One region of the Solibacillus sp. FSL R7-0682 genome, then DNA from elsewhere that is predicted to be linked to it. Evidence: predicted binding sites of a transcription regulator. Region 1 holds the regulator's gene; each other region holds the start of a gene.
The links. The regulator Rex, encoded in region 1, represses fermentation and respiration genes when NADH is low (regulators of the CRP and FNR family bind a similar motif). The targets are predictions, from matches to a motif close to TTGTGAAATATTTCACAA.
Positions count from the first base shown of each region.

Region 2: the regulator Rex is predicted to act here: its motif matches at 3,091-3,108, upstream of MKZ17_RS03205 (formate/nitrite transporter family protein).
Region 3: the regulator Rex is predicted to act here: its motif matches at 5,938-5,955, upstream of yeiL (transcriptional regulator YeiL).

Region 1 covers NZ_JBBOUI010000001.1:322,060-333,073, forward strand. Annotated here, with positions in the region: gene tsaE (tRNA (adenosine(37)-N6)-threonylcarbamoyltransferase complex ATPase subunit type 1 TsaE) at 1-448, shown strand, start outside; gene tsaB (tRNA (adenosine(37)-N6)-threonylcarbamoyltransferase complex dimerization subunit type 1 TsaB) at 445-1,149, shown strand; gene rimI (ribosomal protein S18-alanine N-acetyltransferase) at 1,149-1,592, shown strand; gene tsaD (tRNA (adenosine(37)-N6)-threonylcarbamoyltransferase complex transferase subunit TsaD) at 1,592-2,605, shown strand; gene MKZ17_RS01705 (hypothetical protein) at 3,162-3,542, shown strand; gene MKZ17_RS01710 (ABC-F family ATP-binding cassette domain-containing protein) at 3,586-5,523, opposite strand; gene MKZ17_RS01715 (redox-sensing transcriptional repressor Rex) at 5,653-6,285, shown strand; gene tatA (twin-arginine translocase TatA/TatE family subunit) at 6,369-6,590, shown strand; gene tatC (twin-arginine translocase subunit TatC) at 6,608-7,429, shown strand; gene MKZ17_RS01730 (CPBP family intramembrane glutamic endopeptidase) at 7,478-8,203, opposite strand; gene groES (co-chaperone GroES) at 8,394-8,678, shown strand; gene groL (chaperonin GroEL) at 8,795-10,426, shown strand; gene MKZ17_RS01745 (hypothetical protein) at 10,724-10,873, shown strand.
Region 2 covers NZ_JBBOUI010000001.1:618,658-629,671, forward strand. Annotated here, with positions in the region: gene yhaM (3'-5' exoribonuclease YhaM) at 1-322, shown strand, start outside; gene MKZ17_RS03195 (MFS transporter) at 370-1,620, opposite strand; gene serC (3-phosphoserine/phosphohydroxythreonine transaminase) at 1,740-2,837, opposite strand; gene MKZ17_RS03205 (formate/nitrite transporter family protein) at 3,133-3,909, shown strand; gene MKZ17_RS03210 (zinc ribbon domain-containing protein YjdM) at 4,027-4,365, shown strand; gene MKZ17_RS03215 (peptidylprolyl isomerase) at 4,432-5,283, opposite strand; gene MKZ17_RS03220 (YjcZ family sporulation protein) at 5,426-5,533, shown strand; gene MKZ17_RS03225 (hypothetical protein) at 5,648-5,833, opposite strand; gene MKZ17_RS03230 (DUF3267 domain-containing protein) at 5,887-6,429, opposite strand; gene MKZ17_RS03235 (HTH-type transcriptional regulator Hpr) at 6,576-7,133, opposite strand; gene MKZ17_RS03240 (YtxH domain-containing protein) at 7,317-7,685, opposite strand; gene MKZ17_RS03245 (tryptophan transporter) at 7,823-8,356, opposite strand; gene MKZ17_RS03250 (HIT family protein) at 8,496-8,909, opposite strand; gene MKZ17_RS03255 (ABC transporter ATP-binding protein) at 9,089-9,838, shown strand; gene MKZ17_RS03260 (ABC transporter permease) at 9,822-11,000, shown strand.
Region 3 covers NZ_JBBOUI010000001.1:1,347,442-1,358,455, reverse strand. Annotated here, with positions in the region: gene MKZ17_RS06795 (DUF1292 domain-containing protein) at 1-349, opposite strand, end outside; gene MKZ17_RS06790 (DUF1292 domain-containing protein) at 472-762, opposite strand; gene ruvX (Holliday junction resolvase RuvX) at 879-1,295, opposite strand; gene MKZ17_RS06780 (IreB family regulatory phosphoprotein) at 1,292-1,564, opposite strand; gene alaS (alanine--tRNA ligase) at 1,688-4,360, opposite strand; T-box leader at 4,461-4,669, opposite strand; gene MKZ17_RS06770 (3-phenylpropionate MFS transporter) at 4,728-5,879, opposite strand; gene yeiL (transcriptional regulator YeiL) at 5,982-6,650, shown strand; gene MKZ17_RS06760 (NupC/NupG family nucleoside CNT transporter) at 6,722-7,933, opposite strand; gene recD2 (SF1B family DNA helicase RecD2) at 8,261-10,762, opposite strand; gene hisA (phosphoribosylformimino-5-aminoimidazole carboxamide ribotide isomerase) at 10,939-11,014, shown strand, end outside.

The sequences.
Region 1 (11,014 bases):
ATTTGAAAAACAAATATTCTCTTTACAAGAGACACAGGAGTTGGCACAGAATTTAGCACAACTTGTAGAACCTCAGATGACGATAACGCTTGAAGGAGATTTAGGCGCAGGGAAGACAACGTTTACACAAAGCTTTGCTAAGGGGCTAGGTATCCAACGAACTGTGAATAGCCCAACTTTTACAATTATGAAGCAGTATGAAGGACGATTGCCTCTCAATCACTTAGATGTATATCGTCTTGCAGATAGCGATGAGGACTTAGGTTGGGAAGAGATTTTTTTTGGAGATGCGGTAACAGTTGTAGAATGGGCACATTTAATTGAAGAAGATTTACCGGAAGAACGTTTGGCAATCGAAATTACACGAATCGATGAGCAGGCACGTAAATTTGTATTAAAACCAATGGGCACACAGTATGTCCGTCTTTGTGAGGAGTTATTAAAATGATTTGGTTAGGAATAGAAACAGCGAATGCACCGCTTTCAGTTGCCATTGTACGTGATGGCAAAGTAATTGCAGAAGTTGTACAAAATATTAAATTAACACACTCAGTAGGAGCGATGCCTGCAGTAGAAGAGGTAGTGAAAAAGGCTGGGATTGCTGCAACACAAATTGATGCTGTAGCCGTATCAGAAGGTCCTGGTTCCTATACAGGTGTCCGTATTGGTGTTACATTAGCTAAGACACTGGCATGGTCTTTACAAAAGCCATTAGTAGGCGTTTCAAGTTTGAAGGCACTTGCTGCTAACGCACGTATGGCAAGTGGCTTAATTTGCGCATTATTTGATGCGCGTCGACAAAATGTATATGCAGGTGTGTATGAAGGTGGTTCATTAAATACGATAGTTGAAGATTATCATGACCATATTGACGGCTTGTTAGAAAAATTAAAAGCCTTCAACCTACCGATCTTATTTGTTGGTACGGATGTTACAATGTATTTTGAAAAAATAAAAGAAATATTAGGGGATAATGCTATACGTGCACCATTTACATTAGACTTACCACGTGCTTCAGAGCTCATTGCAATTGCACAAGAACGAAATTTACCTGCAGTTGAAGCTGTTCATACTTTTGTTCCACAATATCGTCGTATTGCAGAAGCTGAGGCGAATTGGATTAAGGAACAAAAAAAGGGGCAATTATAATGGTGCGTTATCGAAAAATGGAAATCGGTGATGTAGAGGCTGTTTATGCAATTGAGCTCGCCACATTCCCAACACCTTGGACGCTGGATTCTTTTTATTATGAAATGACGGAAAATCAATTTTCGCATTATTTGGTAGCCGAAGATGAAAGTGGGAAGATAATTGGCTTTTGTGGAATATGGCTTGTCATTGATGCAGCGCAAATCACCAATGTTGCAGTGATAGAATCTGTGCGTGGGCAAGGTATTGGGGAAGCACTTATGCGTGAGGCGATTCGCATTTCAAAAGAAGCCAATATGGACGTTATGAGCTTGGAGGTACGTGTGACAAATACTGTTGCACAAAATTTATATCGTAAACTTGGGTTCCAGGATGGTGGCATTCGCAAAGGCTATTATACGGACAACCAAGAAGATGCGTTAGTAATGTGGGTGAATTTATAATGGAAAACTATATATTAGCAATTGAAACAAGCTGTGATGAAACGGCTGTAGCAATTATTAAAAATGGTACTGAAATAATTTCTAATGTTGTGTCATCGCAAATTGAAAGTCATAAACGATTTGGTGGCGTAGTACCAGAAATTGCTTCTCGTCATCATGTTGAGCAAATGACAATTGTATTAGAAGAAGCTTTAAAGCAAGCCAATATGACACCAAAAGAATTAACGGCTGTTGCCGTAACAGAAGGACCTGGGTTAGTAGGTGCACTATTAATCGGTATTAATGCAGCGAAGGCGTTTGCATTCGTTCACGGACTACCTTTGATTGGCACACATCATATCGCGGGGCATATTTATGCGAATAACTTAGTACAGCCGATGGAGTTTCCGTTATTAGCGCTAGTTGTATCAGGTGGACATACAGAGCTTGTATTAATGCGTGAGCACGGTTCATTTGAAGTCATTGGGGAGACACGTGACGATGCAGCAGGAGAAGCGTACGATAAAGTCGCACGTGTATTGAATATGCCCTATCCAGGTGGGCCACATATTGATCGCCTAGCACATGAAACGACAGAGGCGGTATCTTTTCCACGCGTTTGGTTAGAAGAAGGATCGTATGACTTTAGCTTTAGTGGATTAAAATCGGCGGTCATTAACTATAAGCATAATATGGATCAACGTGGTGAGGAAATTATTCCAGAGCATGTGGCTAAGGGCTTCCAAGATAGTGTAGTGGAAGTATTAACAGCAAAAACAGTTCGTGCAGCACGTGAATTTGGCGTGAAGCAAGTCATTGCAGCAGGCGGAGTATCAGCAAATAAAGGTTTACGTACATCACTAGAGAGCGCATTTAACGAGGAAGGCATTCCATTTTATGTCCCACCACTCAAACTTTGTACAGATAATGCAGCAATGATTGGTGCAGCTGCTTATCAAATGTACGAGGCTGGCGTACGTGGAAATTTAGCAATGAATGGTCGACCAGGCATGGAGCTTACTAGCTGGAAATAATATTGGAATATAAAGCATGAGTCAATGATGGAAGTATTGTCATTGATTCATGTTTTTTTTAATTGATTAATCCGCTAAATCTTAATGAAATTAATTTACTGAAATAATAAAAAAGGTCGAAATAAGTATTTAATATTAAAAAAAACTTATTTATAACAATTTTTTATTTAAAGAAAAAGTTTTCTGAAAAATTATCCACAGAAAATGTGAAATGCCCACAAAAAAATGTGCGAACATGCGTACTTATTCACAAATTGTGAATAACCTGTGGAAAACATGTGATTTATCTATATATAGTAGTGTGTTTTACACATAGTATTGTGTGTAAATTAATTTTTAAATGTGGATAATGTGGAAAACACTGTTGATATGTTGATATTACTGCATTTTAAATGTGAATAAAATTGTGGAGTTTTATTAGTGAAATTTGTATATTGACCAATATATATGACGAAAATAGTCGAAAGTCGTTTAAAGGGATTGATTTTATGGAATAGTAATTTATAGATAATTTTTTTCATAAGGATGGTAGCAATGACAAAGAAGGAGTGTATGAATGCAATACTTAATAGAACGTAACAAGATGTTGTTATTACTAGTAGTGGGACTTATTTTGACAATCAGTATTTTATTTTTCTTTTTTTCTATTGGACGTTGGTATTATTTCGCATCGTTTAGCGGATTGTTTATTATATTTGCATTAATTTGTTATCCACTAGCTATTGTGTATGGACGTGGACAAATGATAGATATTTTCCATAGTATTCGTATGGGTGACCGTCAACCTTTTCGAGTGAAAAAGATAAATTCCCCTTGGAAACCACTATTTGCACTATTCAACTGGATCATTGCATTATTCACACTTATTTTCCTCGGTTGGATATATGGTACGCATATGGCCTATCAAAAATTACAAATGATAAAAAGTTTTCATTAAAAAGAAAAGGAGAACGTTGCAAATTGCATACGTTCTCCTTTAATTATAGGTGATCTAGTTCTTCATTTAATTCAAGCCATTCCATTTCAAGGAGTTCATGCTGTTCCTTTGCTTCGTTTAATTCCGATTGGATGTTGAAAGTTTTTTCATGATCTGAAAAAATTGCTGGATCACAGAGCTGTTCTTCGAATATGGCAATCGTTTCATTTAAAGCGTTCATTTTTTGTTCAATGTCTTCAATTGCTCGGTGAATTTGTCGCTCGCGCTTTTTCGCATCTTTGTCAATCATCGAAGTGGATTTTGCATGGGAAACTTCTACTGATTTTGCTTCCACTGAAGCTGCGGCCATTGCAGCTAGTTCCTCAAGCTCTTGTTTTTTTTCTGTATAGTAATCGTAGTCGCCTAAATACTCAAATGAGCCAGTTCCAGATAGCTCCACGACTTTTGTTGCAATACGGTTAATGAAATAACGATCATGGGATACAAATAACAATGTTCCCGGATAGTCAATAAGTGCGTTTTCTAAAATTTCCTTACTATCTAGGTCTAGGTGGTTAGTTGGCTCATCGAGTACGAGGAAATTTGACTTTTGCATCATCAATTTAGCAAGAGCAAGCCGTGCTTTTTCTCCACCAGATAAGGAATTTACCGTTTTTGAAACGTCATCCCCACTAAATAAGAAACGACCTAAAATGTTTCGAATATCTTTTTCATTCATTAAGGGCCATTCATCCCACAATTCATTTAATACGGGCTTGTTTGAACTTAGCTTCGCTTGCTCCTGATCATAGTAACCAATCTGAACATTTGTACCATAGCGGATATCCCCAGAAAGTGCTTCTAAATCCTTTACAACTGTTTTTAGGAGTGTTGATTTCCCAACCCCATTAGGACCAACTAAAGCAATGCGATCTTCACGGAAAATACGCATGTTAATATTGTGTGAGATAGCTTTATTAGGATAGCCAACTGTAAGCTGATCAATTGAAAGTACGTCATTGCCACTTTGACGATCAATCGTGAAGCCGAAGTTTGCGCTTTTCTCGTCCCCATCAGGAGATTCCATCCAACTAGTTTTTTCAAGCACTTTACGACGTGATTGCGCCATTTTCGTAGTAGATGCACGTGCTAAGTTTTTTTGAATAAATGTTTCGAGTTTTGCTTTTTCATCCATTTGACGCTCGTACATTTTTAAGTCACGCTCATAGTTTTTCGCCTTGTCATCTAAATAAGCACTGTAATTTCCCACATACTTTGATACTTTCGTACGAGAAACCTCATAAACAATGGAAACAATCTGATCTAAGAAGTAGCGGTCATGAGATACGATTAAAATGGCGCCCTCATAGCCCTTTAAATACCCTTCTAGCCAAGACAGTGTTTCAATATCTAAATGATTGGTTGGCTCGTCCAAAATTAATAAATCAGGCTTCGAAAGTAATAGCTTTGCTAGTGCTAGGCGCGTACGCTGACCACCTGATAACGATTGAATCGGCTTCGTATAATCTTCAGGGAAAAACTGCATTCCATGTAATACAGAACGTGTATCTGCTTCATATTGATAACCACCAGCTTCTTTGAAATCATGCTGTAATTGGTCATATTCCGCCATCACACGTGCGTATTGCTCACTATTTTCGTAAATTTCAGGATCGGCCATTTGTTGTTCTAAAAAGCGTAGTTTTTTTTCTTGATTTTGAATCGAGCTAAAAATTGTCATCATTTCGTCCCAAATGGATAAAGATGAATCGATGCCAGCATGTTGTTCCAAATAGCCTACGCGAATATCTTTAGGAATAATAATTTCACCAGAATCATAACTCATTTGACCTGCAATTATTTTCAGTAAAGTTGACTTCCCTGCACCGTTACGCCCTACTAATGCAACGCGATCGCGATGTTGTACTTCTAATTTAACACCGCTTAATATTTCATCGGTAACAAAAGATTTATATAATTGATTTACTTGTAATACAATCATTTTTACACCTCAATTTCCTCCTTTCAGTTTAAAGGATGGGGTGGGTGTACGCAACGATGGATACTTTACTTGTTGCTACTTGTTTAGTAAGATTAAAACGATTTCCATTTGTATATAGGAGGAGAATGTGTGAAACCAGAAACAAAAATTCCACAAGCAACAACGAAAAGACTTCCTCTGTATTATCGATTTTTGAAGAACTTCGCAAATGAAGGTAAAAAACGAATTTCATCACAAGAATTAAGTGATGCAATGAAGATAGATTCCGCAACAATTCGCCGTGATTTTTCTTATTTTGGCGCACTCGGCAAAAAAGGGTACGGCTATGACGTGCAATATTTACTTGAATTTTTCCGTCAGACATTAGATCAGGATGAAGCGATGAATGTTGCATTAATTGGTGTCGGAAACTTAGGAAATGGATTATTAAAATACAACTTCCAAAAAAATCACAATACGCGCATTGTTGTGGCATTTGATACGAAGGCGCCACTTGAAGGAACCGTTATTAGTGATATTCCGGTATTTCACCCGGACCGATTAGAGGAAATGTATGAGGCCTTTAGCGCGGAGCTAGCAATTTTAACAGTACCATCTCGTTCCGCACAAATGATGACGGATCGCCTTGTAAAAATGAATGCAAAAGGCATATTAAACTTCACGCCTGTACGTTTATCTGTTCCAGATTCATTAAAGGTGATGAACATTGATTTATCAGTGGAATTACAAGCTCTTATTTATTTAGTACGAAATTCAGATTAGTAACAAATTGTTCACATTACTAAAAATGGCAAAATTACGTTAATTACTGTAAAATGTACATAATAATAGAGGAGGTGGCTGAAATGGTTGTGCATTTAAATGCCATAGGACCAACAAGCCTAATTATCATCGGACTTATCGCCTTATTAATTTTCGGACCTAAAAAATTGCCATCACTAGGTCGTGCTATGGGGACTACGTTACGTGAGTTCCGAAGTGCAACAAAAGGCTTAACAGATGACGATGAGGATATTAAAAAAAACGTGATTGAGCATAAAGATAACGACAAAAACGACGTTAAGTAGATTAAGGATGTCTTAACATGAATCCAAGAGAATTAACTGTAGTAGAACATATGGAAGAGCTAAGAAAGCGCCTCTTTTTTGTGGCAATATTCTTTGTAATTGCTCTATTTGCTGGGTTTTATTCAGCAAAGCCTATTATTCGTCATATTCAATTTAGTGATAATGCTAAAAATATTACGATGAATGCGTTTAGTGTTTCTGATCCGTTAACGGTTTATTTACAGGTAACATTTATTGTGGCAGCTGTAATTGTTTCGCCGTTATTACTCTATCAATTATGGGCATTTATTACGCCTGGTTTACATGAAGCGGAGCGTAAAGCGACGTTGAAATACATACCCTATGCCTTTTTGCTAGGTATTGGTGGCATGGTTTTTGCATACTATATTTTGTTTCCATTTGTTATGCGTTTTATGATTGGCTTAGCCGATGACTTAAACATTACGCAAACAATTGGGATAAATGAGTATTTTTCATTTTTATTTAAATTAGTCATTCCGTTTGGGTTGTTGTTTCAGCTCCCTGTTGTGACTCTTTTTGTAGCACGCCTTGGGATTCTTAATCCAGCTTTAATGGTGAAATTCCGTAAATATGCGTATTTTGTATTAATCGTCATTTCGGTATTATTGGCACCGCCAGATTTAGTGTCGAACATTATAATTGCAATTCCTCTCTTTATTTTATATGAGATAAGTATCGTCATTTCTCGAGTTGGCTATAAAAAATATGAAGAGGCCGAATCGGTGCGTATGAAGGAAGAGGAAGAACGCGGGCGTGAGTTACAAGTAGAGGAATTACTTGAACAACAACGGCGCCAAATGGAACAAATGAATCAATAAAAAAACGCTATCTCCGGTTGGAAGATAGCGTTTTTTCGTCACAACATACTACTGAAACTTATCCGCATTCATTTGTAGAAATGTTACAAATCCATTCAATAAAACGTGCGCTATAATAGGTGTGATTAAACGCTTCGTGTGATGATAAAGAAACGCAAAGATCATGCCGCAAATGGTATAAAGTAAAATATGTGTGAAATCTAAATGAATCGCTGCAAATACAATCGCACTAATAATGCTTGCAACCCAGAAATTATAGTTTTGAATAATCGAACCGAAAATAACACGGCGGAAAACAAGCTCCTCTAAAATCGGACCTAAAAATACTGTGGCAATTATCATAATCGGTGCAATTTTTGTAACATCCATAATTTGCTGCGTATTTTCTGAACCCATCTCAATTCCTAATGCAAGTTCAATATAGGCCCCAATTGTTTGCCCTAAAAATACTAGGAAGAAGCCAATTACACCCCAGCCAATCGATACACCAAGTGACGCTTTTTCTCCTTTAAAGACATTCCAAAATTGCTTATTTCGTTGGATTAGGAAAAAGCTTACGAGAAATGCAATGGCAAAAGAAACTGTCGTCCACCAGGCAGAAAGCTTAATTAATTGTTCTTGTTTAGATGGTGCAGAAATAAACTGTAATAAGTATTCTTTAAAATCTGGAATAAATACAAGGATAAACACAGAAAGCTGACAAATTATATAAGTGAGTAACACATAAAATGCGGTTTTTTGTGTTTTAAATTTTGGCGATGTAGTTGATGTCAAAGTGAAAAACCTTCTTTCTATATTGGCAATAAAAAACGTATTTACTTTATTGTAGATGAATTTGCTAAAAAACAAAATTTTTTAGTGTTCTGACTTGCAAAAAAATAGGGAATTCATTAAACTAATAATTGTGTTAGCACTCTTATTGATAGAGTGCTAAAAGATATCATTTTTTAGGAGGTTGTTTCACTTGTTAAGACCATTAGGAGATCGAATCATTATTGAACTTGTTGAGGTAGAGGAGAAAACTGCTTTCGGTATTGTTCTACCTGACTCAGCTAAGGAAAAGCCGCAAACTGGTAAAGTCGTGGCAGTAGGTACGGGTCGTGTTCTTGACAACGGCACTCGTGTTGAGCTTGACGTAAAAGTAGGCGACGAAATTATCTTCTCAAAATTCTCTGGTACAGAAGTGAAGTACGACGGCGTAGAATATTTAATTTTACGTGAAAGTGATGTACTTGCGATTATTGGCTAAGAATAAACGAAAATTCATTGCAGCTAGTATTTACATAGAGTACTTAGCTAGCTGCACATCTAATAACAATAAACCCATAAAGTATAGATTAATGAATATTAGGAGGAATATAAAGTATGGCAAAAGATATTAAATTCTCAGAAGAAGCTCGCTCTCTTATGGCAGCGGGTGTAGATAAATTAGCAAACGCAGTAAAAGTAACGCTTGGGCCAAAAGGACGCAACGTAGTACTTGAGAAAAAATTCGGTTCACCATTAATTACAAATGATGGTGTATCCATTGCAAAAGAAATTGAATTAGAAAACGCATTTGAAAACATGGGTGCAAAATTAGTAGCAGAAGTTGCTTCTAAAACAAATGAAATCGCTGGTGATGGGACAACAACTGCAACAGTTTTAGCACAAGCAATGATTCGTGAAGGGTTAAAAAACGTAACAGCTGGTGCAAACCCTGTAGGCATTCGTAAAGGGATGGACAAGGCAGTTGCAGCTGCTTTAACAGAGCTTCAAACAATTTCACGTCCAGTTGAAAACAAGGAATCAATTGCACAAGTAGCAGCAATTTCTTCAGCAGATGAAGAAATCGGTCAATACATTGCAGATGCGATGGAACGAGTTGGAAACGACGGTGTTATTACAATTGAAGAGTCTAAAGGCTTCACAACTGAATTAGATGTCGTAGAAGGTATGCAATTTGACCGTGGTTATGCATCTCACTACATGGTAACAGATACAGACAAGATGGAAGCAGTGCTGGATAACCCATTCATTTTAATTACAGATAAGAAAATCTCGAATATCCAAGAAATTTTACCTGTATTAGAGCAAGTTGTTCAACAAGGTCGTCCAATCTTAATCATTGCTGAAGATGTAGAAGGGGAAGCACTTGCAACACTTGTTGTAAACAAATTACGTGGTACATTCAATGCGGTAGCTGTAAAAGCGCCAGGCTTCGGTGACCGCCGTAAAGCAATGTTAGAAGATATTGCAATTCTTACAGGTGGACAAGTTATTACACAAGATCTTGGTTTAGACTTAAAAACAGCAGACTTAACATCATTAGGGCGCGCTGCAAAAGTAATCGTATCTAAAGACAATACAACAATCGTTGAAGGTGCAGGTAATACAGATGCAGTAGCAGGTCGTGTCAACCAAATCCGTGCTCAACTAGCTGAAACTACTTCAGAGTTTGATAAAGAGAAATTACAAGAGCGCCTAGCAAAATTAGCTGGTGGTGTTGCTGTCATTAAAGTCGGTGCAGCAACAGAAACAGAATTAAAAGAGCGTAAATTACGTATCGAGGATGCATTAAACTCTACTCGCGCGGCTGTAGAAGAAGGTATCGTAGCAGGTGGTGGTACAGCACTTCTTAACGTTTACGGCGCAGTAGAAAAAGTGCTTGAAGAAGTAGAAGGTGACGTTGCAACAGGTGTACGCATCATCTTACGTGCATTAGAAGAGCCAGTACGTCAAATTGCTGAAAATGCAGGGCTTGAAGGTTCAATTATTGTAGATCGTTTAAAACGTGAAGATGTTGGCATTGGCTTCAATGCGGCAACAGGCGAATGGGTAAACATGATCGAATCAGGTGTAGTTGACCCTGCAAAAGTAACACGTTCAGCACTACAAAACGCTGCATCAGTTGCTTCATTATTCTTAACAACGGAAGCAGTAGTAGCAGACATCCCAGAAGCAGGCGGCGGTATGCCAGATATGTCTGGTATGGGTGGCATGCCAGGAATGATGTAACATTCACAAGGATGTGGGGCAAAGGTGTTGCGACAGGACGCCGCGAACGGTGCCTTTGTTCCTGTGAGCCACTTTTTCTGAAATGGTGTAACTCACAATTTAAATGAAACCCAATTACCATTTCCCAAGAGTAACTTCTTGGGAGGTGGTTTTTTTGATTTATTTTACGAAGCTTTTAATGTTTTTATTGATGTACGCAAAGGTAGCGGTACATGAATAAGGTTTACTTCAGTAAAATAAGGTATATTATATTTGTTGAATAGATTCTCTTTAAGACGAAAAAAGTAGGTGAACAAAGTGGGAAAATATCAATTGGATACTAAAGGTAAGGTAGCAGTGACAAAGTATCATGAAAAAAACAAGCCTGCCAAATTTGATAAAAAGCAGCAACTTGAAAAAATACGTGCGGAGTATTTGAAAAAGAAGCAAGAAAAAACAGAGAAATAATATGGATGAAAACATAGGTATACTAAAACCACCCTATATTTTTCTTGTTCGAAGTTCATTTTTCAATTGAAGATAGTGAAATGCTAACAAATTAATTAAGTAGCGAAGTGCCTCGTGAGTTATGTAAACTTATGGGCGCTT
Region 2 (11,014 bases), 300 kb from region 1:
CACAGCCTATACAGTTGAAGGGAATCTACTCGGACATATCTCAATTATGGTGAATGAAATTGGACTTGCCGCAGCAGAGCTAAAAATTGATGGAGAAGAAGTAATGCTCTTACAACATTTAGTGTTGTCTCATCACGGGAAAGAAGAGTGGGGAAGTCCGAAAAAACCGATGATTCAGGAAGCAGAAATCTTGCATTATATTGATAATATTGATGCTAAAATGAATATGCTAACACGTGCCCTAGATAAAACAAAACCTGGTGAATTTACAGAGCGCCTATTCCCATTAGATAACCGTTCATTTTATAAACCAAAAATTTAACATACATAAAACGGCTTGAGTCCTCAACAAGGATTCAAGCCGTTTTATTATACCGTTCCCATTTTAGGCTGCTTTTTTAATAAAATGACGAATAAGCTAGCAAGCAGACAGAAGCCACCCGCTAATAAAAAGGCCATTTTATAAGAGCCAAACGCCTCGTAAAATACGCCACCATAGTAAGCTGCAACACCTGCTCCAACTTGATGAAAGGCAACCATCCAGCCATACATCATTGCACTCTTTTCAAGTCCGAAGCGTTGCCGCGTTAAACCGATTGTTGGTGGCACTGTAGCAATCCAATCTAGACCATAAAATATAGCAAATATCATGAGCCAAATGAAAGATCCTGAAGCTAAAGCAAAGGGTAATGCTAATAGTGAAAGCCCACGTAATGAATAATACCAAAATAGCAACCAACGATTGTCAAATCGATCTGACAGCCAGCCTGAAAGTGTTGTTCCAATTAAATCAAAGATGCCCATAAAAGAAAGCATGGCTGCTGCTGTTACAACAGGAATACCGTAGCTAATGCAATAAGAAATAAAATGAGTGCCGATTAAGCCGCTTGTTGATAAGCCACAAATAAAAAAACTCCCAGCTAATAGCCAAAATTCTTTTGCTTTCAAACCTTCAAGTAGGGCATGAATAGCCATTGAAAAAGGGTTGCTGTCCGTTGATGTTTTCGGTTGGATTATTTCATCACTACCATAGGGTGCAATGTTTTTTTCGAATGGGAAGTTTCGCATAAAAATAGCAATAAGGATAATCATTAGTAAACTCAAAATAAAAATTAAAAAAATGGCAGTTTGCCAGGAATAGTTTTCTACTAAAGTAGCAAGCACAGGCAATAATATTAGCTGCCCCGTCGCAGTAGCCGCTGTTAAAATCCCCACAGCTAAACCACGGCGCTTTACAAACCATCGATTTGCAACTTGTGTACTTAGAACTGTTAAAAATAAACCTGAGCCAATTCCCATCATAATACCCCAAATAAGTATTAGCTGCCATTCCTTTTGCATAATGAATGTACAAGCTAGGGCAATAGAAAGGAAAGTCATCGAACTTAGCATCATTCGTTTAAGACCATACTTTTCAACAAATGCAGCCATGAATGGTCCTGAAAAACCATATAAAAATAAGCTTAATGCAAATGCAAAAGAGATGGATGGACGGCTCCAGCCAAATTGATTTTCAAACGGTACGATAAAAACTCCAGCAGACGAACGAATAATGCCAGCGACAATAATGGCAATGAAGGTTACTATCAAAATAATCCAGCTGTAATGCCATTTTCTCATATCTCCACCCCCTTAAAGTTTTAAGCTAATGAAAAACCCCCTTTTAATAAACAGAGTATAAAATAGATGTCTATTTACTAAAAGGGGGATATTAAATTTTATAACTTAACTAACATAATTTATTGATTTGCTTGTTGGAATTTCACCATGAAGTCAGCAAGTGCTTTACATGCTTCAACTGGTACAGCATTGTATGCAGATGCGCGGCAGCCGCCAACAGAACGGTGACCATTTAAGCCGACGAATCCTGCTTCCTTCGCTTCAGCTAAAAACTTCTTCTCTAAAACTTCATCCGCAACACGGAACGTAATATTCATTAATGAACGAGAATCTTCTGTTGCATGGCCGTAGTAGAATCCGTTAGAGTGATCGATTGCATCATAAATTAATTTTGCTTTTTCTTCATTTTGCTTTTCAATCGCTTCTAAGCCGCCTTGTTGCTCTACCCATTTTAAAACTTCACCTAACATGTAAATACCGAATGTTGGAGGTGTGTTATATAAAGAGTTATTTTTTACATGTGTTTCGTATTTTAGCATAGTAGGAATGTTTGTGTTTGCTTTTTCAAGGAAATCTTTACGAGCAATGACAACTGTTACTCCTGAAGGACCTAGGTTTTTTTGTGCGCCAGCATAAATCATGGCAAAATTTGAAACATCCACTTTTTTCGAAAGAATATCAGAAGACATATCAGCGATTAATGGAATGTCACCAGTTTTTGGGAATATTTTCCATTGAGTTCCGAAAATTGTGTTGTTTGATGTTAAGTGAACGTATGCTGCATCCGCATCGATATTAATATCTGTAATCGCAGGGATGTTTTTATAATTGTTTTCTTTCGTACTAGCTGCTTCTACTGGTGTACCAAAAAGTTTTGCTTCTTTGAATGCTTTTTCTGACCAAGCGCCAGTTTGTATATAGCTTGCTTTTTGGCCTTCTGCTAAGAAGTTCATCGGAATCATTGTAAACTGTAAGCTAGCGCCGCCTTGTAGGAATAACACCTCATAGTTTTCTGGAATGTCGAAAAGTTTACGTAGACGTGCTATTGCCTGATTATGGACTTCTTCAAAAGTAGCGCTACGATGACTAAGTTCCATAACTGACATGCCTGTGCTCTTAAAATCTACAAGTTCTGCTTGGGCTTTTTGTAATACTTCGATTGGTAATGCAGAAGGACCTGCATTAAAGTTGTATGCGCGTTTAGTTGTTACTGTCAATGGAAACACTCCTTATGATTTATAAATTATCTATAGTCTGATAATATACTCTTTTTGAATAAATGTGGGAAAATTCATGAAATTATTTTTTGAAAACACATAAATGAGAAAAATGAATCTCAAATACACGAATTTTTGTACAAATCAAAAATGAAATGTTCGGTTTTAGAACGAAAAAGTATTTATGTTAAGTACGATTATACAGCTTTTCACATTGAACTGTACTAAATATATGACGCACAGCTAACATTCCTTGTTATAATTTTTACATAGTTATACGAAGTGAGGGAATGAAATGAACGAAACTTTCCAAGTGATGGGGGAAATGGCGAAAAAGAAGGCGAGTATATTAAAGAGAAGTATCTTTGCCTACTTAATGCTCGCTTTTTTTGGCGGCTTATTTATTGGCTTTGGCATGATAACCTTTATTGTAATAGGAGGCTTGCTGTCACCAACAGAAGTACCAACGATGAAAATTATACAAGGAGTAACATTTGGTATTGCCTTATGTATGGTCACATTTGGGGGCGTAGATCTCTTTACTGGAAACAATTTAGTAATGACGATTGGTGCATTAGAGAAAAGGACAACATGGCTTGATTTAATAAAAGTTTGGACAATCAGCTATAGTGGAAACTTTGTCGGTGCATACTTTTGTGCATGGATGCTATTTATGACTGGCTATGTAGTGGGAGATATGGCGGCTTTTGTAGAAAAGGTAACAATCATTAAAATGTCTGCTACAACAATGGAGCTTTTATTCCGAGGAATTCTATGTAATATACTTGTATGCTTAGCTGTTTGGTGTACTTATCGTGTAAAAAATGAAGTGGCAAAAATTTTACTTATTTTCTGCTGTATTTATCCGTTTATTTTATCAGGGTTTGAACATAGTATTGCAAATATGATGCTCTTCTCATTAGCAATGCTGATTCCCCATAGTGATACAATTACATTTAGTGGAGTAGTACATAATTTAATTCCTGTAACAATTGGAAATATTATTGGTGGAGCGGTCATTTTAGGAATAGGACTTTGGCTCACTGAGCATGGAAAGGATCGGAAATTTTAAGTGACAACTTAATTTTTAATTGAGTTGTGTACAAATAAAGCATGTTGATGACCATTAGCTTGTTTCTAATACTTAAGTGTGCCAGTATAGACGTAGAAATAGTAGGGGGGTTATTTTATGGATCAATTACCAAAATGTCCAAAATGTGGTTCTGAATATACGTATGAAGATGGTTTAAACTATGTGTGCCCTGAATGTGCTCATGAATGGTCACAAACTTCGGAAGCTGAAGTAGAGGAAGGGTTAGTTGTTCGTGATGCGAATGGCAACGTATTAGTGGATGGGGATACAGTGACTGTCATTAAAGATTTAAAAGTAAAAGGAAGTTCCTCTACGTTAAAAATTGGAACACGCGTAAAAAACATCCGTCTAGTGGAAGGCGATCATAACATTGATTGTAAAATCGATGGCTTTGGTGCAATGAAGCTGAAATCAGAGTTTGTGAAGAAAAACTAAAAAAATGCGAAGTCCATAATTACGGGCTTCGCATTTTTGTTTTTATTGAAATTTCGTAAACAGAAATTATTTAGCTGAGTCGAATTGTGTAAATGCTTCTTTTAAATCCTTATCTTTAACATCCACTTTTGCTTCTTTAATTAATTCCGCCATTTTTGTATCCCAGTCACCTTTAGTAGCAGCGATTGATTTGCGGATTTCTTCTTTTTTGTCCTCTAAAGTACCGTAATCTTTCACATCACGTTTTTCAGTTACCTCAATAATGTGGTAGCCGAAATCTGATTTTACTGGCTCACTAATTGTGTTAAGTTCAAGTGCATACGCTGCATCATTGAACTCTTGTACCATTGTACCAACAGAGAACCAACCTAGTTCGCCACCTTTTTCTTTTGAACCAGTATCAACTGAATTTTCCTTCGCTAATTTAGCGAAATCTTCACCAGCTTTTAATTTTGCAACTAGTTCTTTTGCTAATGCTTCGTCTTCAACTAAGATGTGACGAGCATTAAGCTCTTGAGAAGCTTGGTCGTAGTATTTTTGAATTTCTTCATCTGTAACTTCTACGTCAGCAACAGCTTTTTGTTGTAAAAGAGTGAAACGAATATTCGTTTTTAACGCATCCTCAGTTAAGTTGCTTTGAGCTAATGCAGCTTCATAACCTTCGCCGTACTGCTCTTTAACACCCTTTAGTTCCTCTTCGATTTCTTCATCTGTTACTTTGTATTTGTCATTTAAAATTTTCTCGACAACAACCTGCTGTAATAATTGGTCGCCAGCGATATCCTTAATTTGGTTATAAAATTCTTCCTGAGTAATGTCACCAACGCTAGTTGAAACGACAACCTCATCACCAGGATTACTACATGCTGCTAAACCAATTGATGCAGCAACTGTTAATGCGAAAAGAGTTTTTTTCATTTTATATACGCTCCTAACTTTCATTTAATGCAATTGTAACTATAACATAAACGTTTCAAAAACAAAATGGTTGCACTACTGAATTGCCTAAGTTTTACAAACACACATGCATAGGATAGTTTTAGAGAAGGGGGGTGACGTTATGGGCGGCGGTGGCTATAATGGCGGCGGCGGTTATGGTTCTGGATTTGCGTTAATAGTTGTATTATTCATCTTATTAATCATCGTAGGAGCAGCGTTTCTATACTAACTCTCTAACATAAGATGAGGCGTTAAAGGCTTTTTAAAGGTGGCGCAAAATCGTAACTAATGACGTTTGCGCGTCACCTTTATTTATGTTTTCTTTTGAATTTTATTTAACAAGTTAAACAGCTAATAAAACTTCTACATATAGACTTACAAGTAAAATCGTAATAAGTACGTTAATCGTTCTGAAAATTTTTGGTTGCTTTTCTTCTGGTATCTCACGTCGATAACAAAGTGCAGCTGTCATACGATTGATTTGGAATAAGTATATTACTGAGAATAGGATTACAATAAGTAGTAGCAAAACTATTCCTCCTCTCTACAACTTAAGTTTCATGTATTATAAAAACACGCATATTAAATATCAAGTGGTACTAATATTTCATAGCCCCTTGGTGTTTCCTCAATTATAGCATTGTTTGGTGCAGACATTAAATTTTTCACATATAAAAAATCCATCAAACAAATACTACAATGATAAGCTAATAAAAAGCTAAAATAATGCGCATATTGAGGTACTGCAAACCCACCCCAAATGAACAAACTATTTAAAACAAAAAAGGGTGTGACTAGTGCTACGATATAAGTCCATTTTGGAATACTATTTTGCAACCGCATACGCACAATCGGTACGAAATGATATTGGATTTTAAAACGATATTTAATAGAGTGTCGGTGTTTAAATAAAGCAACATAATGCAGTGCCTTATGCAATGGATAAATAAAAGGCGAAATTAACACAAGTAACCATAGAAAACGATCCATATGGCGCCCAGTAAAATTAAAGCTAAAAAGTATATAAGAGAAACAAAATACTAATACGAATAAAATGATTGATAACAAATAAAGTCTAGTTGTACCATATTCCCGTTCAATATTGATTGTTTTCCAGCAGTGCACAAACATCCTCCTAAAAAAAGCCTAAATATGTTATGTCATTGATACTAATAGGTTAAACATCTTAAAACAACTATAATCGAAATCAGCAAAATAAAAAAGAAACGACATCAAATAAATTGAGTGCCATTTCTTTTAACTTAAGGAAATTAAATTTTTGTTGTAGGTCGACCTGTTTCATCGATCGTTTCCTTAAAGTTCATGAAGGAGCGTTCAAAAATTTCGATAAAGTCATCTCCATAAATATTACGGATAACAGCCATCACATCTAAAAACTCTGGGAATCTACCATAAATCTCTTTTAATGGTAATGAGCCTTCTAAAATAGTATGTTCTGTATCGTGATAGTGCTCATACATGCGTAAAATCAATTCAGAGCCAGCAGGTGTTAGCTCTACATATGTATTACGCTTGTCCTCATCACGTTTTGAAAATGTTAGTAAACCACGTTCTTCTAATTTTTTTGAGAAATTGAAGGCTGTAGATACATGCATGACGCCAAATTTAGCCACATCAGAAATCGAGGCGCCTTTTAAGTGATAAGAAATCCATAAAATGTGATGTTCATTAATGTTCAAATCAAAAGGCTTTATCCATGTTTGCCAATCTTTTTCAATAGCTTTCCAAAGCGCTTTTGATAGCTGTGCAACGCGTTGGCTAAATAGCATAGCCTCTCTTTGTGAGTATAAATCTTCCGTCAAAACAATCACCTTCTTCTTTCCATTAGCATTTTAAAATATTATAGCAATAAAAGAAAAAACTTTAAAGTTCCAAAATTTGAATAATTGAATATTGCTTAAAAAATGCTAAAAAAAGATATTATTAGGATTAAACTGCATGTTTTTTAGAAGGTGAATAGTATTATTTGACTATAGATGAATGGTTATTCATTAAATATTATTTTTGTCTGAAGGGATATTTTTCTCGATTTCACTTATAGAATTCTGTAAACCTTCAATTTCTTGTTTTAATCTTGCAGTTTGAGGCTGGATTTCTTCTGTGAAGTTAGAAAAAGTGTCCTTCAAATCATTTATTATTGTAGGGATATTATTTTGGGCTTCTGATTTTAGTGCAGTGACAGAATAGGATACATTTTGAATTTCTGATTTTATTTCTTGTAGTTTTGATTTTGCATTAACAGAATTGCTTAAAATATTTTGACGGAGCTGGGCGCCAGATTGCGGTGCAGAAAATAAAACAACTGCAGCCCCACTTATTAGTCCAGTCGTTAATCCTAAAATGAATGTTTTTGCGTTCATATTATTTCATCCTTTCGAAGTAAGCATTTTACTATCTAAATCCATTTCCAAAATCTACTTCTATTAAACCATGAATTGATAAAATGAAAAAGAAGCTACTTTGCTAATGGTTTTTAGCAAAATAGCTTCTATCAAAATTAAGCCTGTGACAAAGATGTTTGGAAGTTTGAACGCTTTAATAATTTCACGATAATCGGGAAAATGACTAGGAAAGCAATTACATTAAATGCGACTGCTGGTAAGACTACTCCTGTGAATAATACGATAAAAGTCGAACCTACATCTGTTCCCATTGCCAATAATGCAACAGATAAAAACACAATACCAGAAATTAATGTGCCGAACCCAACTAAAATTGCTGAAACAACAATGTTTGAAACGACCTTTTTTAATACTAGTACAAGTGCTAAGAAAACAAATGCTGTGACAAATTTATCGATAATATTAGGAATAAATCCTGCAGGGAAAGTTGTAAACAAACCCGATAGGACACCCGCACTGACACCTAACAAAAAGGTTTCTTTAAATGTAGGGAATAGTAAAATCCCAATAAACATCATCGTTAATATGAAGTCCGGCTTCATTCCTTGCACAAATCCTGGCACAACGATATATAACGCCGTCCCGACACCAATTAATAGCGCCATAAAAACTAAATTTTTTGTATTCATCTGTCTCGTCTCCTCTAACTTTTCTAAGCTAATTTGGTTTTCCTAATGTGCACTCGTTGCCATTAGCGAAAACTTATTCAAATTGTACGTCGATTTTGTTGAAATTGCAATACAATAGAAGTTTAGTAAAATTTGAATATTATAGATTTTCTTTAATTTTTTCTGATAGTGTTGTTAGTATTGGGAATTCAACTTCATCAGCATTCCACTCAACGTTAATCCCATCAGTCTCATCGTAGCGAGGGATTAAATGTAGGTGGTAATGGAAAATTGTTTGGCCTGCCTCTGCACCATTATTATTTAACGTATTCATACCTACTGGATTAAAGGCGGCTTTAATAGCATTTGCAACTTTTGGTGCTGCTGCATATAAATTACGTGCAACGTCTTCTGGCATTTCAAATAAATCTTTACAATGTGCTTTTGGAATTAATAATGTATGCCCTTTGGTTACTGGCATAATATTCATAAAGGCATAGACATGCTCGTCCTCATAGACTTTTAAACTTGGTACTTCACCAGCAATAATTTTACAAAATAAGCAATCGCTCATTTTTTTCACTCCTCACATGAAATTTTTTTCTCTATTTTATCATATGTAGTATGGAAATTAACTTTTCCAAAGGGAAATTCTTCACTAAATGCTATAAATCACAAAGGTAGTAGGGACATTCAGTGTAAATATGTATTAGCTTTTGATAAACTAAATTTTAGAAAAGAGGAGTGACGACTGTGACAATATTACAATTACAAAATGTAACAGGTGGCTATACTCGAAAACCTGTTATTCAAGATTTGTCTTTTGAAATAAATAAAGGTGAGCTTGTTGGACTAATTGGATTAAACGGAGCAGGTAAAAGTACAACGATTAAACACATTATTGGCACACTTTTACCGCGTGAAGGAGAAATTCGTTTAAATGGTGTAACGCTACAGGAAAATATGGACAAGTATCGTTCAAGCTTCTCATACATTCCTGAAACGCCTGTCCTTTATGAAGAGCTGACATTAAAAGAGCATTTAGAATTAACAGCGATGGCATATGGATTAGATGAAAAAATGTTAGCAAGCCGTTCGGAAGTTCTACTTAAAGAGTTTCGAATGGAAAAGCGTTTAAATTGGTTCCCATCCCATTTTTCAAAGGGGATGCGTCAAAAAGTAATGATTATGTGTGCCTTTTTAGTTAATCCAAGCCTTTATATTATTGATGAGCCATTTGTAGGGTTAGACCCGCTTGGTATTCAATCATTACTTGATCAAATGGATGAGAAGAAGAAAAGTGGCGCTTCGATTTTGATGTCGACACATATTTTATCAACAGCTGAAAAACATTGTGACCGAATTATTTTGCTACATGAGGGACGCGTTCGTGCACAAGGAACAATGAAGGATTTACGAAAAGCATTCAATATGCCTACAGCTTCATTAGATGACTTGTACATTGCGATGGCGAAGGAGCAAGACGATGAACAACATGCATAACGTTTGGGCAAAGCGCTTTGAGCATTATATAGGCGAAGTAATGAAATATATGCGCTTCGTCTTTACTGGGCATATTGCAATTGTGCTAGTTTTTATTATAGGAGCGGGTGGCTATCAATATAGTGAATGGTTAAAAGTTGTACAGCCAGATTTTCCAGCAGAATGGCTAATTGCTATCGTTATCGGTGTCCTCGTAACATTTAGTCGACCAGTTACCTTATTAAAGCAGCCTGACCAAGTATATTTACTTCCATTAGAGAGTCAAATGAAAAGTTACTTTAAAAAGGCTATGAACTGGACGTTTTGGTCACAACTATTACTTCCGACCGTATTATTTATTGTTTCAATCCCTTTATTAAAAGAAGTAACTGAGCTTTCTGTTGCTGAAATTTGGTCTGTTGTTGTGTTTATTATTGTATTAAAATACCTTAACGTGCGTAGCGAGTTTTATTATCGCTATGTTAGTCGTGGGCATTCGATTGCGTTAGACCGTATTGTTCGAATTGCCGTATCTATTCTAGCGATACAATCATTTTTAACGGATGGATTATTTGGCGCTGTGTTTTTAGTGATGCTCGCTTATTACGCCTTTACATTAAATAAAAAAATGATCAATCAACCCGTACCGTACGAGCACTTTATTTCACTAGAACAAAATCGAATGATGAGCTTTTATCGATTCGCCAATTACTTTACAGACGTACCACATTTAAAAGGGTCCATTAAGCGCCGAGCTTGGCTAGATGTGCTTTATAAAGGCATTTCATTCAAAAAGGAAAATACGCAAGCTTATTTAGTGTATCGTACATTTGTACGTACAGATGATCACTTTTATTTATGGGTGCGATTAACAGTAATAGCTGCTATTGTGGCAATGTTTATTACGATACCGTTTGTCACATGGATTGTTGTAGCGGCAATGGCATTTGCGACAACATTACAGTTAAAATATGCGCTCATGTCTGCAGGCGAATTCCGTATGGATATGCTCTATCCAATACCACGTGAAACCCGTAAGCAGGCAGTTGCCAAATTACTCCGATTATTAGCGTTTATACAAGCCGTACTTGTTATGCTTAGCGCAATTATGCAGCCTCAATTTTATATTATTCCTGTCGTGATTCTCGTTGTCAGTGAGATCACATTAAGGATGTCAAAATAAAAATAGAGCGGTTA
Region 3 (11,014 bases), 1.0 Mb from region 1:
AATAGTTTTTATTCGCATGCTCAAAGCGATGTAAAATTTGGCACATCACTTCTTCGTCTTGATCGTTTGTAATCGTAAAGAAGTTTGTTTGATCTGCGCCAAATTCAGCAATAACTGTATTCATCACTTCTTCTACCATTGCCCATTCTTCGTCTGTTTCGATGTCTGAAAAGGCAGCCATTTCACCGTTTTCATCCAGCTCATAACGTAATGCTGAAATACCTGTGTCCTCGTCGCCAACAAGTGAAAATAGTACATAAGAATGCTCATCTGAATCAAATGTAAAAACAACTCGGCATTGCTGCTCGCCACCGTCTTCTGTTTGTAATGTAAAAATTTGTTCTTCCATATTTGTTCCTCCTTAAGTAGACTTCATTAAATGGATGTAACCAAAAATAATTAACGGTTTTCGACCAAATAACAAAACAGAGTCGGCAATTGCCTCCTCTGTTTCTTTTTATATCGATAGAATTATTCTTCTTCGCCTAATTCGTCTTCGATTTGATTTAATACTTCTTCGATTAAATCCCATTCAGCTTCAGTCTCGATTGGAATTAATTCACCATCTTCACCGTTTTCAGCTGGAACGAATGCAGAAGCAAAAATTTCTACTGCGCCTTCTTCGTCTTCCTCAGCACCTACTAAAGAATATAATACGTATGATTTACCGAACTCTTCTGAATCGAATGTGTGTAAGATTTCGCAAAGTTGTTCGTTACCATTCTCGTCTACTACTGTAATGTGATGTTGTTGTTCTGACATTTATAGTCACCTCTTCATAATATTTAAGCATTGCTCACTCATTATACACAAATGTTCCTAAAATAAAGAACAAAAAGCTTTTTAATGTAGCGCAATGTTTACTGATTTTACAACGATTAATTTTTACTATCTAAATAACCTTGTAAAATCATCACAGCAGCCATTTTATCAATGACTAGCTTACGTTTTTTTCGGCTTACATCTGCTTCAATAAGCATTCGTTCTGCAGCCATTGTTGTTAAACGCTCGTCCCACAGCTTCACAGGGAAACCAAAAGTCTCTTCTAATAACTTTTTATAGTTTTCAGAAGCTTCCCCACGAGGACCAACTGTATTATTCATGTTTTTCGGGTAGCCAACAACGAATTCCGTTACATTGTGCTCCTTCACAAGCTCATTAATACGTGCAATACCAAATTCGCCTGCTGCTTCATCAATTTTTACAGTTTCAATTCCTTGAGCTGTCCATCCAAGCGCGTCACTAATTGCGACACCGACTGTTTTTGAGCCGACGTCTAGACCCATAATTTTCATTTGTCCGCCTCAGTATTCTTTCTAATATAAAATTTTACGAGCTCTTCTAAAATTTCATCTCGCTCAAGCTTGCGGATTAAATTACGTGCGTCCTGGTGGCGAGGGATGTATGCCGGGTCACCAGATAACAAATAGCCCACAATTTGATTAGTTGGGTTATATCCTTTTTCTTCTAATGACGAATACACCTTTAACATCACTTGCTTTACTTCTTGTTCCATTGACTCTTCAGGAAAACTAAATTTCATCGTTTGATCGAAAGAACTCAAGACCAGCACCTCGCTTTCAGAAATAAAGAGATGGAGCGACATTACCCCATCTCCATTTCCCTTATTATAACTTATTCCAGCAAGCACTTCAAATATGCTCCATGATTTCAATAAAGATTCTACTTATAAAGATTTTACATGCTCGTAAACTGCTTGTAATGCTTCGTCTAATTTAGAAGCATCTTTTGCACCAGCCATCGCCATATCCGGACGACCGCCACCTTTACCACCGGTTGCTTCTGCTACCATTTTTACGATGTTCCCTGCATGGTAGTTGCCACCAACGATGTCTTTTGTTACACCAGCACATAGCATAACTTTATCATCCGCTACTGCACCAAGAACGATAATAGCCGATTCCATTTTTTCTTTTAAGTCGTCCATCATTTGACGTAATTGGTTGTTGTCTTTTGCATCGACACGTGTAGCTAAAACCGTTACGTCGCCAATTTTTTGCGCTGCATCTAATACAGCACCTGCTTGTGCATTGGCAATTTTTTGTGATAATGATTCATTTTCACGTTGTAATTCTTTGTAGTCACCTTGTAAAGAAGCAACACGTGTTGCTACGTCTTTTGCGTTCGATTTTAATAGACCTGCTGCTTCATTTAAAATCGCTTCTTCTTCTTTAACAGCTAGGTAAGCTGCTTTACCAGTAACTGCCTCGATACGTCGAGTTCCCGCACCGATACCACCTTCAGAAACAATTTTGAAGAAGCCAATTTCTGAAGAGCGCTGAACGTGTAATCCACCACAAAGCTCGATTGAGTAATCAGAAACCGCAACGACACGAACAACATCTCCATATTTCTCACCAAATAAGGCAGTAGCACCCATTGCTTTTGCAGAGTCAATATCCATTTCTTGAATGACAACTTCGATATCTTCCCAAATTTTTTCGTTTACCGCTAACTCAACTTGTGCAAGCTCTTCTTTTGTCGCTGCACCAAAGTGAGAAAAGTCGAATCGTAAACGGTCTGGACCTACATAAGAACCTGCTTGTGCTACATGGTCACCTAACACATCTTTTAATGCACGATGCATTAAGTGTGTCGCTGTGTGGTTTTTCAAAATCATGCTCCGCTTTTCTTTATCAACCTTCGCAGTCATTGTATCACCAACATGCATTTCACCTGATTCTACTACAACTGTGTGTAACGGTTGACCATTTGGTGCTTTTTGAACGTCTTTTACGATTGCTGTGAAACCATCTGCTTCGATGATACCCGTATCAGCAATTTGTCCACCCATTTCAGCGTAGAATGGCGTTTCAGATAAAATAACGAACGCTTCTTGACCTTCTGAAGCAGTATTTGTTTCTTGACCATTTACAACAATCGCTGCAATAGTACCTGTTGCTTCTAATACGTTGTAAATAAATGTAGATTGTTGTTTTAAGTTTGAAAGAACTTCATTTTGTACTTGCATTGAATCTACATCAGCACGAGCGTTACGAGCACGTTCACGCTGTGCTTCCATCGCTGCTTCAAAGCCTTCATGATCTACTGTCATTCCTACTTCTTCCGCATACTCTTCTGTTAACTCAATCGGGAAACCAAATGTATCGTATAAACGGAAAGCATCGGCACCTGGGATAACTGTTTCATCTTTTGCTTTTTGGTTCTCTACCACTTCATTGAAAATTGCTAAACCTCCATCAAGTGTTTCGTGGAAACGAACTTCTTCGTTTTTAATAACACGTTGAATGAATGCTTCTTTTTCTTTTACTTGTGGATAGAAGTCTTGCATAATTTCGCCAACAGTAGGAACTAATTCAAACATGAATGGTTTTTCAATACCGATTTGTTTCGCATAACGAACTGCACGACGAAGAAGTCGACGTAATACGTATCCGCGTCCCTCGTTTGATGGTAATGCCCCGTCACCAATAGCAAATGCCACTGTACGAATATGGTCTGCAATTACTTTGAACGGTGTGTTAATATCTTCCGCCGATCCGAAAATCTCTTTTAAATCTACTTCACTCGGGCGTTTGTAATTGCGATTAGCAAACTGTTCTGTTTTTTCGATAATTGGCATGAAAAGATCCGTATCAAAGTTTGTTGGTACTTCTTGTACAACTGATACGATACGCTCTAAGCCCATTCCCGTATCAATGTTTTGCTTAGGTAGTGGTGTGTAAGTACCATCTGGGTTGTGGTTGAACTGTGAGAATACAAGATTCCAAATTTCTAAATAACGCTCATTTTCTCCACCTGTATACATTTCCTCCTCTGGTGCACCAAAACCGTACACTTCTCCACGGTCATAGAAAATTTCAGAGTTTGGACCAGATGGACCTTCACCGATATCCCAGAAGTTCCCCTCAATACGGATTAAACGTTCAGCAGGAATGCCAATTTCATTGTGCCATACGTCATACGCTTCTTGGTCTTCCGGGTGAACTGTAATAGATAGCTTTTCCGGTTCAAAGCCCATCCATTTCGGGTCAGTTAGAAATTCCCATGCATAATGAATCGATTCTTTTTTGAAGTAGTCCCCAATTGAGAAGTTACCTAACATTTCAAAGAATGTATGGTGACGTGCTGTTTTCCCAACATTTTCGATGTCGTTTGTACGAATTGATTTTTGTGCATTTGTAATACGTGGATTGTCTGGGATAATACGTCCATCAAAATAAGGCTTTAATGTTGCGACCCCTGAGTTGATCCATAGTAATGATGGGTCATTAATTGGTACTAATGGTGCTGATGGCTCTACATGGTGTCCTTTTTCTTTGAAGAACTCTAGGTAAAGACGACGAATTTCAGATGCTGTCATGTTTTTCTTTGTCATTTGTGTTTCCTCCTAAATAGTCTAGTGATGAGTTGCTTAGCAGAGCTTTCGTAAAAATTGTTAGAATGATAATTTAAAACAAAAAAAGCCCTCATCCCGGTAAAGGGACGAAGACTGTATCTCGTGGTACCACCCTAATTTATAATGCGAAAACACATTATATCTCAAGCGCTTGTAACGTAAGCATACGGCAGGGATTAGCTGCACTCTGGAGTAGCTTTCGGCATTTAACTTGTGGAGATTTTTTCAGCCAAGAAATCTCTTTCTAAACACGTTCAAAATGCTTACTTTTTCCGTCATCATTTTCATTTTATTCTGTATTACATTATAAAAAAATGCACGCTTACTGTCAATTGCTATTGTCGAATTAATAATCAAATCGATTGCGTGTTATTAAAATTATAAAGATTGCTGGCACTGTACAAATTGCCATCCCTAAAAACGACAAACCTGGTTCAATTTCATAGAGTGCTCCACCTAGTAAAGTTAGGACAGCCGCGCTTAAGCTCATTGCCAACGCAGAATAAATGCCTTGAGCATTTGGGATTTGCTCTTTAGGCAATGCTTTCGTTATATAACGAATAAATGCGTAATGCGCAACACCAAATGATAATGCATGTAATGCCTGAGTAATAATAAATACTGTCATACTTGGGAATAAAAATATCGCTACCCAGCGGACACTTGAACCTATAGCGGCAAGTAACATAAGTGATGATGGCTTCCACTTTGTTAAAAAAGTATCTGCCTTTAAAAAATAAAGGATTTCAAAAAGCACCGCTACATTTAATATCATCCCTATATAAAAAGGATTTACATTTAAATCTTGTAAATATATATAGCCATAGTTGTAATACGACGCATGGGCACCTTGTAATAAAATGACGACGATTAGGACTATGAAGAAACTTTTCACTTCAAATAACCCCTGTATTGACAATGATTTCGAACTTTTTTCTTGTAATGGTGGAATTGTTAATACTTGTGGTGCTGGCATAAGCTGAATTGCTAATAATGCTGTCAACCCAAGTAGCATACTCCATAAAATAACTTGCTCGCCATAAACGCCGGTAAACATACTAATAACTAAAACTGCTATTACATAACCAAATGATCCAAGAGAACGCGCTTTCCCGTAATGAATATCCCCCTGTTGCATAAGGGTCGACGCACTGCTTTCTACTGCCGGTAATAATGCCGGATAAAATGCGCTAAAGAGCATCGTCATAATAAATAGCCCTTCAAATGAGTCCACTGGTATGTATAGAAACGTCACAATTAATGATGCAACTGTAAAGAAAAGAAGCACTCGTTTATTACTTAAAACCTTTGAAACATAGGGGAAAATAAACATCGTCGAAATTGCTCTCGCAACGAGTCCGAACCCCATTATAATACTCGCTTCTGATACAGTTAGCCCTTTATCATTAATTAACCACCCTGTCCAATATGGTAAAAAAACTCCCCACGTTAAAAAAAACGTAAAAAAGTTTTTGGCTAACCAACGTTGATTGTTCATAATTCCATATCCCTCCAACTTTCCTTTGTTGAATAATAGCACGATAAAATATACAATAATGTGAGATATCTCATATTTTTCGATGAGGAGTTGCCATATAATTTGAGAAAGCTACCACAAGAAGAAAGTATACACTATATTCAGAAATACCCTATTTCACAATATTTTTCATTTGATATTACACCCTATATTTATGTATATGAATTTGAAAAAGGTGAATTTATATTTCACGAGCAATCGTTTCCTGATTATTTATATTACATGATTGAAGGAAAAGCAAAACTTTATATTACCCATAAAAATGGTAAAATATCATTAATAGATTTTTTAACTTCCCCAACTTTTATGGGGGAAATAGAACTTCTAAATACAGAACGGTATTCAAAGGGCATTCAAACCGTTACAAAATCAATTTGTTTCGCTATCCCAATTCGCGAAGTAAAAGAGCGATTACTTGCCGACCCAGTATTTTTAAAAATGCTCTGTTTATTTTTAAGTAAAAAAACGACTACCGCAACCGCAAAATATACACAAAATCAAGCATACCCTCTTGAAAATAGACTCGCATCTTTTATTTTACTATCTTCGGACCAACATTTTTACAAAGAAAAGCATACCGAAGTATGTGAATATTTAGGGGTATCCTATAGGCATTTGTTATACGTTCTCGCACAATTTAGTGATGCGGGTTATTTAACAAAGCAAAATCGTGGTTACTTACTCACAAATATTGAAGCATTACAGCAACTTGCTACTGAAATCCAATATTAATGTACATGACCATACAAAAAAGACTGCGCTTAAATGTTTTTAAGCACAGTCTATAATCTATTAATTTAAATTTATAAAAACATCCCTGCAATTGCAGCTGATAATAATGAAGCTAACGTACCAGCAATTACAGCTTTTACAGCTAAGCTTGCAATCATACTGCGTTTTTCTGGTGCCATACCACCTAATCCGCCGATTAAAATACCCATCGAGCTTAAGTTAGCAAATCCACATAACGCGAATGAAATGATAATTCCTGTTTTATCAGAGAACTCACCGATTACTGGACCAAAGTTTGAGTAAGCTACAAATTCATTTAAAATTAGCTTTTGGCCGATGAACGAACCTGCACGTACTGCTTCATCCCAAGGAACCCCAATAACAAATGCAAGTGGTGCGAATACATAACCTAAAATACCTTCAAGTGTTACATTTTCATAACCAAATATTCCAGCTACTCCACCTAATAAACCATTTAATAATGCAATCAATGCAATGAAGCATAGAAGCATAGCACCGACGTTAACAGCTAATTTTAAACCATCAGAAGCACCCATTGCAGCTGCATCAATTACGTTAGTTGCATCTGAGTTACGTTCTAATTTGAAGTCTGCTTCATCAACCTCTTCTGTTTCTGGAATCATTAACTTCGCCATAATTAAACCTGCGGGCGCAGCCATGAAGCTTGCTGCTAATAAATATTCTAATGGTACACCAAGTAATGAATAACCTACTAATACTGAACCTGATACAGAAGCTAGTCCACCAGTCATAACAGCGAACATTTGTGATTTCGTCATTTTCTTTAAGAAAGGACGAATAACAAGTGGAGCCTCTGTTTGTCCTACGAAAATATTGGCAGCAGCGTTTACTGATTCAGCCTTCGTCGTTCCTAAAACTTTCGATAGGAAACCACCAATAATTTTAATAATTAATTGCATAATGCCTAAATAATATAGTACTGCGATTAAAGAAGAGAAGAAGATGATAATCGTTAATACGCTCATTGCAAATACAAATCCTACCTTCTCTGCATCTGCCAAGCCACCAAATACGAATACGATCCCTTCATTTGCATACCCGATTAGTTTTTGTACACCTTCTGAAAGCTGCATAAGCTTTTCACGACCATACTCCCACTTTAACACGATAAAGGCAAAGATAATTTGTACCGATAACCCTGATAAAATAATTCTCCACTTAACAGCTTTTCGCTCGCTTGATAAAACAAAGGCGATACCTAAAACCGATAAAATCCCAATGATCCCCCATAAGAAATCCATATATTTGCACCTACTTTATTTATTTTGTAAACCTTTTCATTTACAATTAATGACATCTAACTTCGGACGTCATATGAACGATATCTATACTAACACAGTTGGAAATACAACAATAAAAAATTGTTTCTTTTTAAATTTCTGACTTTTACTTATGGAATTAATAAAACATAACAATATATTGTTAAAAAATTAGGTTTTTTAAACATGTGTTATGAATATCTGATCAATTATATTTCCATACCTTTAGCTGAGATAATTAAACATATAGCAAAATAAAAAAACTAGCAGAAATTCTGTTTCAATCGAATTTCTGCTAGTTTATAAAATTTATTCGTTAAAATCATATGGCGATACTCCATCCATTCCAATTAAAGGATGGATGTAGGGTGCCGTTTCAGTCGTTAAATGATTGGGTAGTGATTCGCCGATTTTATGTGAGTCTGAGACATTTAATAAACTTAATTGTTTCTCTGTATTTTGCTTATTTTTCATTTCAAATTCTTTAGAACTAGGTGTTTCTGTTACAGGTACAGTTTCTTTTGGCACTTCTTCATGCTCGTCAACAGTCGGGTTTAATCGCATTTTTAAGGACGTCAAGCGCATTAAATCGTCTGTTTTTGCTAAGCCAGTTGCTAATACATCTGGCTCTCCACATAAAATTAAAAAGTTTTTTGCCCGCGTAATTCCCGTATAGAGCAAATTACGACGGAGCATTTTAGAATAGCCCCGAACAACAGGCATAATGACAGTTTGAAACTCAGACCCTTGAGATTTATGAATGGAACAGCAATAAGCAAGGGTAATTTGATTTAAATCGGGTCGTTGATAAGTAACTTCGATTCCATCATATGAAACGATGAGCAGGTCTTGCTTTTCAACCGTCTCTTTTGCTCGAATAATTGAAATGACCTCACCCATATCCCCATTAAATACATTATTTTCTGGTTGGTTCACTAGCTGTAATACTTTATCTCCTATACGGTAAATCGTATCACCGAACACAATTTCCTTCCGTGTTCCGTCATTCGGATTGACGAGCTGTTGAATTTCTTTATTTAGCGCATCGATTCCAGCTGGCCCTTTATACATTGGGGCTAAAACTTGAATATCTCGAATTGCTTGCCCTTTTGCGATTGCGCTTTTCACAACTTGTGTGACTACACCCGTCACTTGGCCAGCCGCAGCTTGAATGAAGGAACGATCCGATGTCTTTGTCGTTAAAGTTTTTGGAATGACCCCTTTTTTTATTTGATGGGCCATCTCAATAATTGTTGATCCCTCTGCTTGACGATACACATCCGTTAGTTCCACCGTCGGAATTTGCTTCGAGGCAAGTAAATCCTTTAATACTTGCCCTGGTCCTACTGGGGGCAGTTGGTCTTGATCCCCTACAAAAACAACTTGTACGTCTTCATGCAATGCCTTCAATAATTGATGGGCAAGCCATGTATCAACCATCGACATTTCATCTATTATGATGAGTCGACCCGTCACTTCTCGTTCTGTTTCCTCATCCTTTTCTTGTCCGTTAAAACCGAGTAAGCGGTGAATTGTCATCGCAGGTAAGCCTGTCGATTCAGCAAGGCGCTTCGCCGCTCGTCCAGTCGGTGCAGCTAGGACAATAGGAAAGGGTTCCTCTTTTTCTGCATAGGTTTTCGGATTTAATGATAGCCCATGAAGTTCTGCATATACCTCAACTAAACCTCGCACTACCGTCGTTTTCCCAGTACCTGGTCCACCAGTTAATATCATAACCGCAGAATTTATTGCCGTTTCAATTGCTTGTGCTTGTGTTGGCGCATAAGCTACATTGTATTGCTCTTCTACCTGTCCTATCGCTTTTCGAATTTCATCCTGTGAAAAGCTTTCAGATTGTTTATTTTTTTCTTTCAAGTCAAGAATTTTACTCGCTATACCCACTTCACTAAAATAGAGTGAAGGTAAATACATACGCGTTTCTTCCCCACAAATTTTTGACTCTTCCCGCATGTCTATACACGCTTTGGAAATGGCTTCATATGGAATTTCAATACGCTGACTTTGCTCGAGCATATCTTTTACCATTGGTAGTACCATCTCCGCGTCTAAATAAACATGCCCTTCAGATAGCGCCGCGTTAGTTAGTACATGGAAAACTGCAGCTTTAATTCGGTCCGGGTGATTCCCTGTAATTCCTAGCTTTGCCCCAAGTTCATCCGCACGAATAAAACCGACTCCGTCGACTTCTTCAATTAGTCGATACGGATTTTCAGTTAATAAATGAATCGTCTCTTCCCGGTAAGCTTGATAAATTTTCATGCCAAGCTGTGGACCGAAGCCCCATTCATTCAACCTTACCATGACACGCTCTAGTCCTAAGTTTTCTTCAATTGTTTGACGGATTTGTAACTTCTTTTCACTAGATAGCCGTGGAACAACATCTAGTGCTGATGGATCTTCTAATATTTTGTTAAGTGCATCCATCCCAAGTTTTTCAACTATTGTTTCTGCCGTTTTTCGTCCAATGCCTGAAAACAAATCACTTGATAAATAATGAACAATACCCTGCTCCGTTGTCGGCACCTCTTTTTCAAAGGTTTCAATTTGAAATTGCATGCCGTATTTCGGATGGCTTTTCATATGCCCTGTAAAACGATACAGCTCTTCCTCCACAAGTTGAGGGAAATAACCAACAATAATTATTTCCTTTTCGTCATATTGAATATTCGTTTCCTGAATTTTGACACGAACAATGGAATACATATTTGTTGCATTATGAAAAATAGTCCCAATTGGTCGCCCTAAAATAAACAACTTATTGAGATCAAATAAATTCAAATTCTCCGCCATTTTCATGCCACACTTTCCTAACTTTTTCGTATGCTCATTTTACCATACGAAAAATTGACTGTCTTATATTATTAAGCTTTTCTAAAAACACCGAATAAGCGTCTGATTTTTCTATTAATTTGAGTAGGAGTAATGGTATGATAGGACATGATGTTTTAGAAAAGGTAGTGAACAAAATGGAATTTAGACCCTGTATTGATTTACACGATGGAAAAGTAAAGCAAATCGTCGGCAGTACGCTTGGTTATAAAG